One region of the Companilactobacillus heilongjiangensis genome, then DNA from elsewhere that is predicted to be linked to it. Evidence: predicted binding sites of a transcription regulator. Region 1 holds the regulator's gene; the other holds the start of a gene.
The links. The regulator HrcA, encoded in region 1, represses chaperone genes, less so after heat shock. The targets are predictions, from matches to a motif close to TTAGCACTCNNNNNNNNNGAGTGCTAA.
Positions count from the first base shown of each region.

Region 1 (5,087 bases):
TTCCTTCATCATCTTGTCGATTTCTTCATCGCTCAAGCCTGATGAACTCTTGATAGTAATCTTTTGTTCCTTGTTAGTACCCATATCTTTAGCAGATACATTAACAATACCGTTCTTATCGATATCGAATGTAACTTGGATTTGTGGTACGCCACGAGGTGCAGCAGGAATATCAGTCAATTGGAAACGACCTAATGTCTTGTTATCAGCAGCCATTGGACGTTCACCTTGTAAGACGTGAATATCAACAGCACTTTGGTTATCAGCAGCAGTTGAGAATACTTGTGACTTGCTTGTTGGGATAGTTGTATTTCTATCGATCAACTTAGTGAAGACACCACCCATTGTTTCGATACCAAGTGATAGAGGTGTAACATCAAGTAAAACAACATCCTTAACATCACCAGAGATAACACCACCTTGAATAGCAGCACCTAAAGCAACGGCTTCGTCAGGGTTGATTGAGTGATCTGGTGCTTTACCAGTCCACTTAGCAACAGAATCTTGAACAGCAGGAATACGTGTTGAACCACCATTTAAGATAACTTTGTCAATGTCAGAGTTTGTTAAGTTAGCATCCTTCAATGCGTTGTCAACAGGAATCTTTGTTCTTTCAACAAGGTCTGATGTCAATTCATCGAATTTAGCACGTGTCAAAGTTTCTTCCAAGTGAAGTGGACCATTGGCACCTGATGAAATAAATGGAAGACTGATTGATGTTTGAGCAACACCTGATAAGTCCTTCTTAGCCTTTTCAGCAGCATCCTTCAAACGTTGTAAAGCCATCTTGTCTTGACCCAAATCAACGCCATTCTTAGCCTTGAATTGTTCAACTAACCAATCGATAATCTTTTGGTCAAAGTCATCACCACCAAGATGTGTATCACCATTTGTTGAAAGTACTTCGAAGACGCCATCGCCCAATTGAAGTACAGAAACATCAAATGTACCACCACCAAGGTCATAAACAAGGACTTTTTCGTCACCCTTATCATTATCTAGACCATAAGCAAGTGCTGAAGCTGTTGGTTCGTTAACGATACGTTGAACATTCAAACCAGCAATCTTACCGGCATCCTTTGTAGCTTGTCTTTGTGAATCATTGAAGTATGCAGGAACTGTGATAACAGCATCTGTAACTTTTTCACCTAAGTAGTCTTCTGAGAACTTCTTGATGTGTTGCAAAATGAATGCTGAAATTTCTTGTGGTGTGTATGACTTGCCGGCTACAGTAACTTTGTAACCTGCTTCACCCATGTGACGCTTGATTGATGAAACTGTATCTGGGTTAGTGATTGCTTGTCTCTTTGCAACTTCACCAACTTGAATTTCACCATCTTTAAAGGCAACAACTGAAGGAGTTGTTCTTGCGCCTTCTGGATTAGTAATAATCTTTGGAGAGCCACCTTCAAGAACGGCTACAGCAGAGTTTGTAGTACCCAAATCAATACCAATAACTTTAGACATAAACCTAAACCTCTTTTATTTTTTTTATTTATTAATTTATTGTGCAACGACAACCATTGCTGGACGAAGTACACGATCCTCAAGTTTATAACCCTTTTGAAGAACTTGTACAACGGTATTTTTAGCATGCTTATCATCGGCTGGAACAGTTTGAACAGCTTGACTAAAGATTGGATCAAATTTCTCACCAACACCGTCAATTGCTGTCACATGATTATTTTCAAATGCTTTAACCATGTGTTGTTGAACCATTTCAATGCCCTTTTTTAGTTGCTTGCTGGCATCATCGTCAGCTTCAACACTCAAAGCACGTTCAAGATTATCCAAAACAGGTAGAATTTCTGTGGCCAACTTTTGACCATCATATTTAAGGATGTCAGCGACTTCCTTGCTATGACGTTTGGTCATATTTTGCATTTCTGCTTGGCTTCTTAAAAGATTGTCTTCTAAGTCAGAATTCTTTTTCTTCAAATCCGCAATTTCTTTATCTTTGGGATCGATTTTCTTAGCCTGTTCTGCTTTAGCTTTCGTTGCAGCTTTTGCATCAGTCTTTGGAGCTGCTTCTTTTTTAGAAGTCTTCAAATTCTGGTCTGTTTCTTTATCTGCCATTACTTCCTCCTAAAAATTTCAAGAATCATCATACCTTGAATAATAATCAATTAGTCTTTTGGCTAATTCAACTCTAAATTCTCCGAGCAAACCAATCAATTGTGAATAGTGCATGGTTGTTGGGCCAAGTAAGGCAATAACACCTTTTCCATGATGTCCAACATCGTAATTTGCAGTGATGATACTGTAATTTTTCAACGCATCACTACCTAATTCACTTCCGAGACGAACACGAATGCCGTCATCAGAAATGCTAGGATCTAGTAATTTTCTCAAATCAGTACTCTGATTCATAATTGAAAACAGCGACTGAACTTGCGATAGATCATCATTGTTTGCATAATTCAAAAGATTCAATTGTCCGTCGACATAATACTTCTCGGCACCAGCCTTTTTGAAAAGCTGATCCATCATATCCAACAGTCCGTCGGATGAGTACATATACTCGGAAAGAATTGCTGGCACATCGTTGTGCAACATTTGAATAACCTTTGGTAAAGGCTGTCCAACTAACTTGTCGTTTACGATGTTAACAATTTTTTCAATTAAAGAAGTATCAAAATCATCATCTATTGTATAAATATTATTCTCAACATTATTATCGCTTGTAACGATGATTGCCATAAGTTGATGTGGGTTCAAAGGAACAATTCTAAAACCTGTTAAAAGGATTGAACTGCTCTCAGGACCTAAAGTGATAGCTGTGTAACTGGTCAGATGAGATAGAATCTTGGCAGATTGTTCAATAATATCATCAATTTGGTGATATGTTTTGCCAAAATCATCGTCAATTCTCTGCGCAATATCTTGTGGCACGCTTGTAGGCTGTACCAAATGATCAAGATAATAGCGGTATCCCATCGCTGAAGGAATTCTACCAGATGAAAGATGGGTTTTCTCGAGATAACCAACTTCCTCTAGCATTGCCATTTCATTTCTGATTGTCGCAGAACTTACATGGAAAGGTAATTCATTCATCAATGTCTTCGAACCAACCGGCTGGCCGGTATCTGTAAATATGCGCACGACTTCTCTCAAGATAGCATCTTGACGTTGTGATAGCATTATACCGTCCTCCTTTTTAGCACTATTCATACCTGAGTGCTAACAATGTAAAATATAACAATCTATCCTATTAGTGTCAAGTATGCACGCTCAATTTCTCTAATTTTTCAGCGATTATTTTAAATTTGGCATTCTATGGTAAGATTTAGGAAAAATCCAATCAACACGAGGTAAATTATGCTCAATCAAATTATTGGTGTAAAATTTCTTGCTTCCAGATCTTATGAAGAACTACTTGAAAAACCTTGGGACATTTTAACTTCTGGAGATCAATACAGCTACGTTAGCCGTGGCTTCAAAGTTGCAGTTGGTGATTTAGTTATCGTTCCAAATTCTGGATACAATGACACGGTCGTTGTCCCTGCTGTTGTTACTGAAGTAGATATCAACGAAGAGCCCACACGCGCCACCCGTCCGATATTAGCAGTTATTACTAAAGAACAACTTATGCACCGTGAAGGACAAGCATATGGTGTACATAAAGAACTGACCAATCGTGAACTTATTTTCAAACAATTGAATAAGGAATACGACCAAGCAGTCAGAATGGAACAGATTAAGAAGATGTCCAAAACCAATCCAACAATTGCCGCCCTTTTGAATGAATTAAACAAGCAAGACGAAATCTTAGAAGAACATCACTCACTGCCAAAAACACAGATCACTCGAGCTATTGATTCTAAATTATTTTAAATATTGAGATTGTGACAAAACATGGTCAGCTTTCGAGCATTAAGGAAAATAGCTCCAGTAATCCGATTTTGGATTGCTGGAGCTATTTGTTTTAAGCTGAAAAGCTATGCTTTGTTGCAAGTTTGAGGTGAAAATAGTCACATCACAGCCCCATTATTTTTGTAAAGCTTTAATAGAATTCTTCTTATCAAGTTCCAATTGTTTAACCAAACCATCAGCACCGTCAAATTTAACCTCGCCACGTAAATAACGGACCCATTCAATAGCGACGTGTTTGCCATAAATATCCTGATCAAAGTCGAAGATATTAGTCTCAATCGTCACACCGGTATTTTCTTTGAACGTCACATTATAGCCAACTGAGGTCATGGCGTTATACCAGACACCGTCAATTTTCATCCGCGTGGCATAGACACCAATGGCTGGTATTACTTGTGAACCATCGACTGCCAAATTGGCCGTGGGATAGCCCAGTGTCCGACCTCTTTGCAAGCCGTGAATGACTGTCCCTTGGTTTTGGTAGACATAACCCAGAAATTCATTAGCAGTACCCATATGACCTTGCAAAATAAACTCTTTGATAGCACTTGAACCAATTTTTTGTCCATCAATCAATTGCTCAGGGACTGTGACTGTTTCAAAGCGGCCTTGAGCATAATTTGGCAGGTTTTGCATATTGGCAATATCTTTCTTGCCATAAGTATAGTCAAATCCAGCTACAACAAACTTAGCCTTGAGGCCAACCATATATTGATCGACAAAATCTTGTGGCTTTAAGTGCGCAAAATCGTCAGTAAAATGAACAAAATAGAGGTAATCCACCCCTAATTGTTCTACTAATTCAGCTTTACGTTGCATAGTTGATAAATACTTAAAATCTGTTTCATGTTGATAAATCGTTCTTGGAGAACAGTCAAACGTCATCAAAACAGCCTTGAGGTTGCGTTCATGAGCTAATTCAACACCAGTTTTAATAACCTTCTGATGTCCTAAGTGCACGCCATCAAAGAATCCCATTATCAAGACTGTGTCACTTGCTGGGCGTTGTTGTTCCAATAACGGATGTTTAACGTTTATAATCTGCATTTTTTATCTCTTTTATTTATATTGCCGCTTCCAATTTCAAAATATGAAACCAGCGACTAACGTGCTAATTAAATTTTTATGAATAAGTCAGTCACTAATTATTTTTCAATAACATTAAATCAGGAACCCACATATCTCTTACTTTATCATACTTGTAAAGAGCTTTC
Region 1 covers NZ_CP012559.1:1,442,950-1,448,036, forward strand. Annotated here, with positions in the region: gene dnaK (molecular chaperone DnaK) at 1-1,467, opposite strand, end outside; gene grpE (nucleotide exchange factor GrpE) at 1,504-2,076, opposite strand; gene hrcA (heat-inducible transcriptional repressor HrcA) at 2,095-3,141, opposite strand; gene JP39_RS06555 (hypothetical protein) at 3,319-3,834, shown strand; gene ribF (riboflavin biosynthesis protein RibF) at 3,988-4,920, opposite strand; gene truB (tRNA pseudouridine(55) synthase TruB) at 5,015-5,087, opposite strand, start outside.

Region 2 (5,087 bases), 860 kb from region 1:
TCATCGATGCTGAGCCAGGTTCATACTTAATTTATGGTCACAATGCCAAGAATAAAGCTGAACTCGACCAAATGATCGAATCCGGCGACTGGGACCACTTGTTGAGAAAAGTTCCAGTTAAGACAGGCGATTTCTACTATGTACCAAGTGGGACCGTTCATGCTTTGAACAAAGGTATCATGGCACTCGAAACACAACAAAGCAGTGATACAACATATCGTTTGTATGACTATGACCGTGTTGAAAAGTCTACAGGTAAGAAACGTGATCTTCACATCAAACAATCAGAAGACACAATTACAGTTCCTCATAAAGATCCAAAATTAAACATTGAATCAAAACAAGTTGGTAAGAATAAGTTTACAACATTCGTTCAACCACCAGTTTCACCATTCTTCTCAGTTTATCACTGGGAAATTAAAGAACCAGTTGAATTACATCACCAAATCGGTAAATATACATTGATCTCAATTCTTAGTGGAGAAGGTAAGATTACCGTTGATGGCAAGGATTACGATTTGAAGAAAGGCGTTCACTTGATTGTACCCGCAACAGTAGATGCTTGGACACTAGCTGGAGATTTGGATATTATTGCTTCAGAATCAGGAGAAGCCTAGAGAGAGTGGAGCAGGCCCGGGAATTTCCGAGCATTTGCATGACTTCACGAATTATCCGCGTACTTTGCGGATGATTTGGGAAGTTGGCAAAGCGGAAGAAATTGGCCTGCGGAACTCGTTTTAGAGCCGCAGCATGCCCAGCAAAAAGGTCTAAAATACCGCTGCCGGTATATATTGCTAATGCACTCTAAAATATCCAAAACAAAATGCTGTTCTTCGATTGTAATATTATTAATAATACAATCAAATAACCAGCATCAAAATTAACCAATTCTAATAAAAAATCAACAAATCATTCACTAAATACAGAATAACGGAAAAATAAATCCGTATATTCTGTATTTTTTTATCCGAAAATCAATTAAAAATAGAACAATATCACCGCTACATACAAATAATGTTCGTCATAGCTAATAAAATGAAATTTATTTTAATTTGAAATCGCTATCAATTCCCCATTCCTTAAAAAATCTTCTATAATTAAAGATATGTTAATTCAAAAGGGGACTTAAAATTGCAAAGACAACGATTTTTTCGAGTTAGTCTAGGGTGGCAAATTATTATTGGCTTGATCCTAGGTATTGTTTTAGGACAGGTATTTTACCAGAATAAGGTTGCTATACAGGTAATGCAGAACATCGGGACAATGTTTATTTCGATGATTCAAATGATTGTGTTACCAATTGTTATTTCTTGTTTGACTGTTGGTATCGCCAATATGGGTGATATTAAAAAACTTGGTCGAATTGGATTAAAGACGTTAATTTATTTTGAAATCATGACTACTTTAGCGATTATTATTGGTATTGTGGTGGCTAATGTTACCCACCCCGGTACCTATATTGATATTCATAGTCTAAAAGGTTCGGATATTAGCCAATATACAGCGACCGCCAAAACGGCTAAACATTCGGGTATTTGGTCAATTTTGATGAGTATCATTCCAACTAACATCTTCGCTTCCTTGGGCAAAGGTGATATGTTGCCAATTATCTTCTTCTCAGTTCTCTTTGGACTTGGAACAGCTTCAATCGGTAAGCAAGGTAAAATTATTACCGATGTTTTAAATGCAGTTGCGAACGTAATGTTTAAAGTTACTAACTGGGTTATGCGTTTAGCTCCAATTGGTGTCTGTGCTTTGATCGGTGTTACCGTTGGGGAAATGGGTTTCAATTCGTTAAAACCCTTGGCATTATTCATACTGATTGCTTATGCGACAATGGCGTTTTTCGTATTCGTTATCATGGCACTTGTCGGTCACTTATTCCACGTTAGATTTTATGAATTATTTAGAATTATTGAAAATGAAGTTACACTTGCTTTTACCACCGCCAGTTCTGAAGCAGCCTTGCCAAAGATGATGGAAAAAATGCAAGATTATGGATCATCAAAAGGTATCGTCTCCTTTGTAATTCCAACCGGATATACATTTAACCTTGATGGTTCCGCAATTTATCAATCATTGGCTGCCTTATTCTTGGCTCAAGCCTATAATATTCACCTATCCATTGGGCAACAAATTACCCTTGTTGTGGTATTGATGTTAACATCAAAGGGGATGGCCGGAGTGCCCGGAGCATCGTTTGTTGTACTCCTAGCCACAGTATCAACAATTGGTGTACCAATGCAAGGTTTGACCTTCATTGCAGGTATCGACCGTCTCGTAGATATGGGACGTACAGCCGTCAACGTTGTCGGAAATTCACTAGCTACAGTTATTATTGCTAAGAGTGAAAAAGAGTTCGATGATGAGAAACGGAAGAAGTACGTTGCGTCATACACACGTGGGGACTAATTAGCACTCCATGTAGTCGAAAAACAATTTAAACACACAGAGAACAGCTTGCCGAAAAGGCAGGCTGTTTTTTTATGCCGCCGAAGGCTGGCTTATTGTGTAATTTTGAGTATTAGTATTTTGTTTGGAATTGGTAAATGAGGATACAAAAAAGATATCCGCAAATTTTTTAAAAATTGCAGATATCTTTTTTGTATTTTTCGTAGTTTATATATATCGACGGAGAGCAATACCAAAATTTTAAAATACACGAGCCGGAGGTTTCGAGGGAGTGAACAGCAGTGGCAGTGGTGTTAGGTCGGTGGTTTTCCGGCCTTACAGCACAGGACGTATTTTGAGATTCGCGTACTTTGCGGAGCTCAAAATCGAGGTGCGAGACCGTACTTTGGCTCGCACCGGTCCCACAGCAGGCAACTTCATCTCCCTCGAAACCGGAGGCGGCAAACAACTACATTATTCCAATCGTTAAAACAATAGCGTTCATAATAATATGGCTGCCGGCACTTACATAAATATTTTCCGACTTGTAGTAAACATATGAGAACCACAATCCCATAAAGACATAAACCAAAAATCTAGTATCCTGATGCATAAACGCAAACATGAACGCTGAAACAATAGCAGCAATGTAAATGTTAGTAGGCTTGATCAAGTTGGCGAAGAATACACGTCTGAAGATGATTTCCTCCATAATTGGTGCAGCTATCATCACGTAGATGAAATAGTATGGATATTCTTTAACCATCAACAGTAAACTGAGCGTATTTTGTGAATCGGTGCTGGCATGGAATAATAATTTATCCGCAAAGCCAATTCCGAATTGGACTACCAATGCGCCCACAGTTCCTAAAATTATCCACTGCAAATCGTGATTTAAATTAGTTTTTTTCTCAAATTCTAAAGGACCACTTTGTTTAACTAAATAAATCATTAGACCAGTGACAATCAATGATGCAATGGTGACGGTGATAAAGTAGGCTGAGCCTGTGATAGAGAACATTGTCAGGATAGTTCCTAACGATAACAACAGGATATAAGCCAGTAATGTGAAAAACTGATTTGTTCGATAAGACATAATTTCCCCCATATTTTTAAAGGTAAATACTTGCAACTTCACAATATAATGTTAATATAAAACTTGTGATTAGCACAAGAGATAGTTGAGTGCTAAAAGATATACAAAAAACATTGAATTAATATTACTGGAGGTATTTAAATTGTTAAAACCACTTGGAGATAGAGTCATTGTAACAGTCGATAAAGAAGAAGAAAAGACAGTTGGTGGCATTGTTTTAGCAAACAACGCTAAGGAAAAGCCACAAACAGCCGAAGTTGTTGCCGTAGGTGACGGACTAGTTGCTGATAATGGTACTAAATTACCTATGAACGTTAAAAAGGGTGACAAGGTTCTTTTTGACAAGTACTCAGGCTCAACAGTTAAGTATGAAGACAGTGAATATTTAATCCTTCATGAAAAAGATATCATGGCAATCGTTGACTAATTAAAACTTAAACAAGAAAAATTTATTTTAAATTATGGAGTGTGAAAATTAATGGCTAAAGAAATTAAATTTTCAGAAGATGCACGTTCAAAGATGTTGGATGGTGTTAATAAACTAGCTGATACAGTTAAGACAACAATCGGACCTAAGGGTAGAAACGTTGTTCTTGAAAAGAGTTATGGCGCACCTGAAATTACAAATGATGGTGTTACAATCGCTAAGAGTATTGACCTAGAAGATCACTTCGAAAACATGGGTGCAAAGCTTGTTTCTGAAGTTGCTTCAAAGACAAATGATATTGCTGGTGACGGTACTACTACTGCTACTGTTTTGACACAAGCAATTGTTAAAGAAGGTATGAAGAACGTTACTGCCGGTGCTAACCCTGTTGGTATCAGAAGTGGTATCGAAAAGGCAACAAACGCTGCTGTTGACGAACTTCACAAGATTTCACACAAGGTTTCTGGTAAGAATGATATTGCTCAAGTAGCTTCAGTTTCATCAGCTAGTGAAGAAACTGGTAAATTGATCGCTGATGCCATGGAAAAAGTTGGTAACGATGGTGTTATCACAATTGAAGAATCAAAGGGTATCGATACAACTTTAGACGTTGTTGAAGGTATGCAATTCGACCGTGGATACATTTCACAATACATGGTTACTGATAACGACAAGATGGAAGCCGACCTCGACAATCCATATATCTTGATTACTGACAAGAAGATTTCAAATATCCAAGATGTTTTGCCATTGCTACAAAAGATTGTTCAACAAGGTAAGTCACTATTGATCATCGCTGATGATATTGACGGTGAAGCATTACCAACACTTGTATTGAACAAGATTCGTGGTACATTCAACGTCGTTGCTGTTAAGGCTCCTGGCTTTGGTGACCGTCGTAAGGCTCAACTTGAAGATATCGCTACATTAACTGGTGGTACAGTTATTACTTCAGACCTTGGTCTTGAACTAAAAGACACAACAATGGATCAATTGGGTCAAGCTGGTAAGGTTACAGTTACAAAGGACAACACAACAATCGTTGAAGGCTCTGGCGATAAGGATGCTATCAAGGAACGTGTTGATCTAATCAAGAAACAAATCGGTGAAACAACTTCTGACTTTGACAAAGAGAAGTTACAAGAACGTCTAGCTAAATTAGCTGGTGGTGTT
Region 2 covers NZ_CP012559.1:579,525-584,611, forward strand. Annotated here, with positions in the region: gene manA (mannose-6-phosphate isomerase, class I) at 1-617, shown strand, start outside; gene JP39_RS02585 (cation:dicarboxylate symporter family transporter) at 1,132-2,412, shown strand; gene JP39_RS02590 (CPBP family intramembrane glutamic endopeptidase) at 2,861-3,487, opposite strand; gene groES (co-chaperone GroES) at 3,630-3,914, shown strand; gene groL (chaperonin GroEL) at 3,966-5,087, shown strand, end outside.
Region 2: a site for HrcA is predicted at 3,557-3,583, ahead of groES (co-chaperone GroES). Genes of this name have one in related genera too.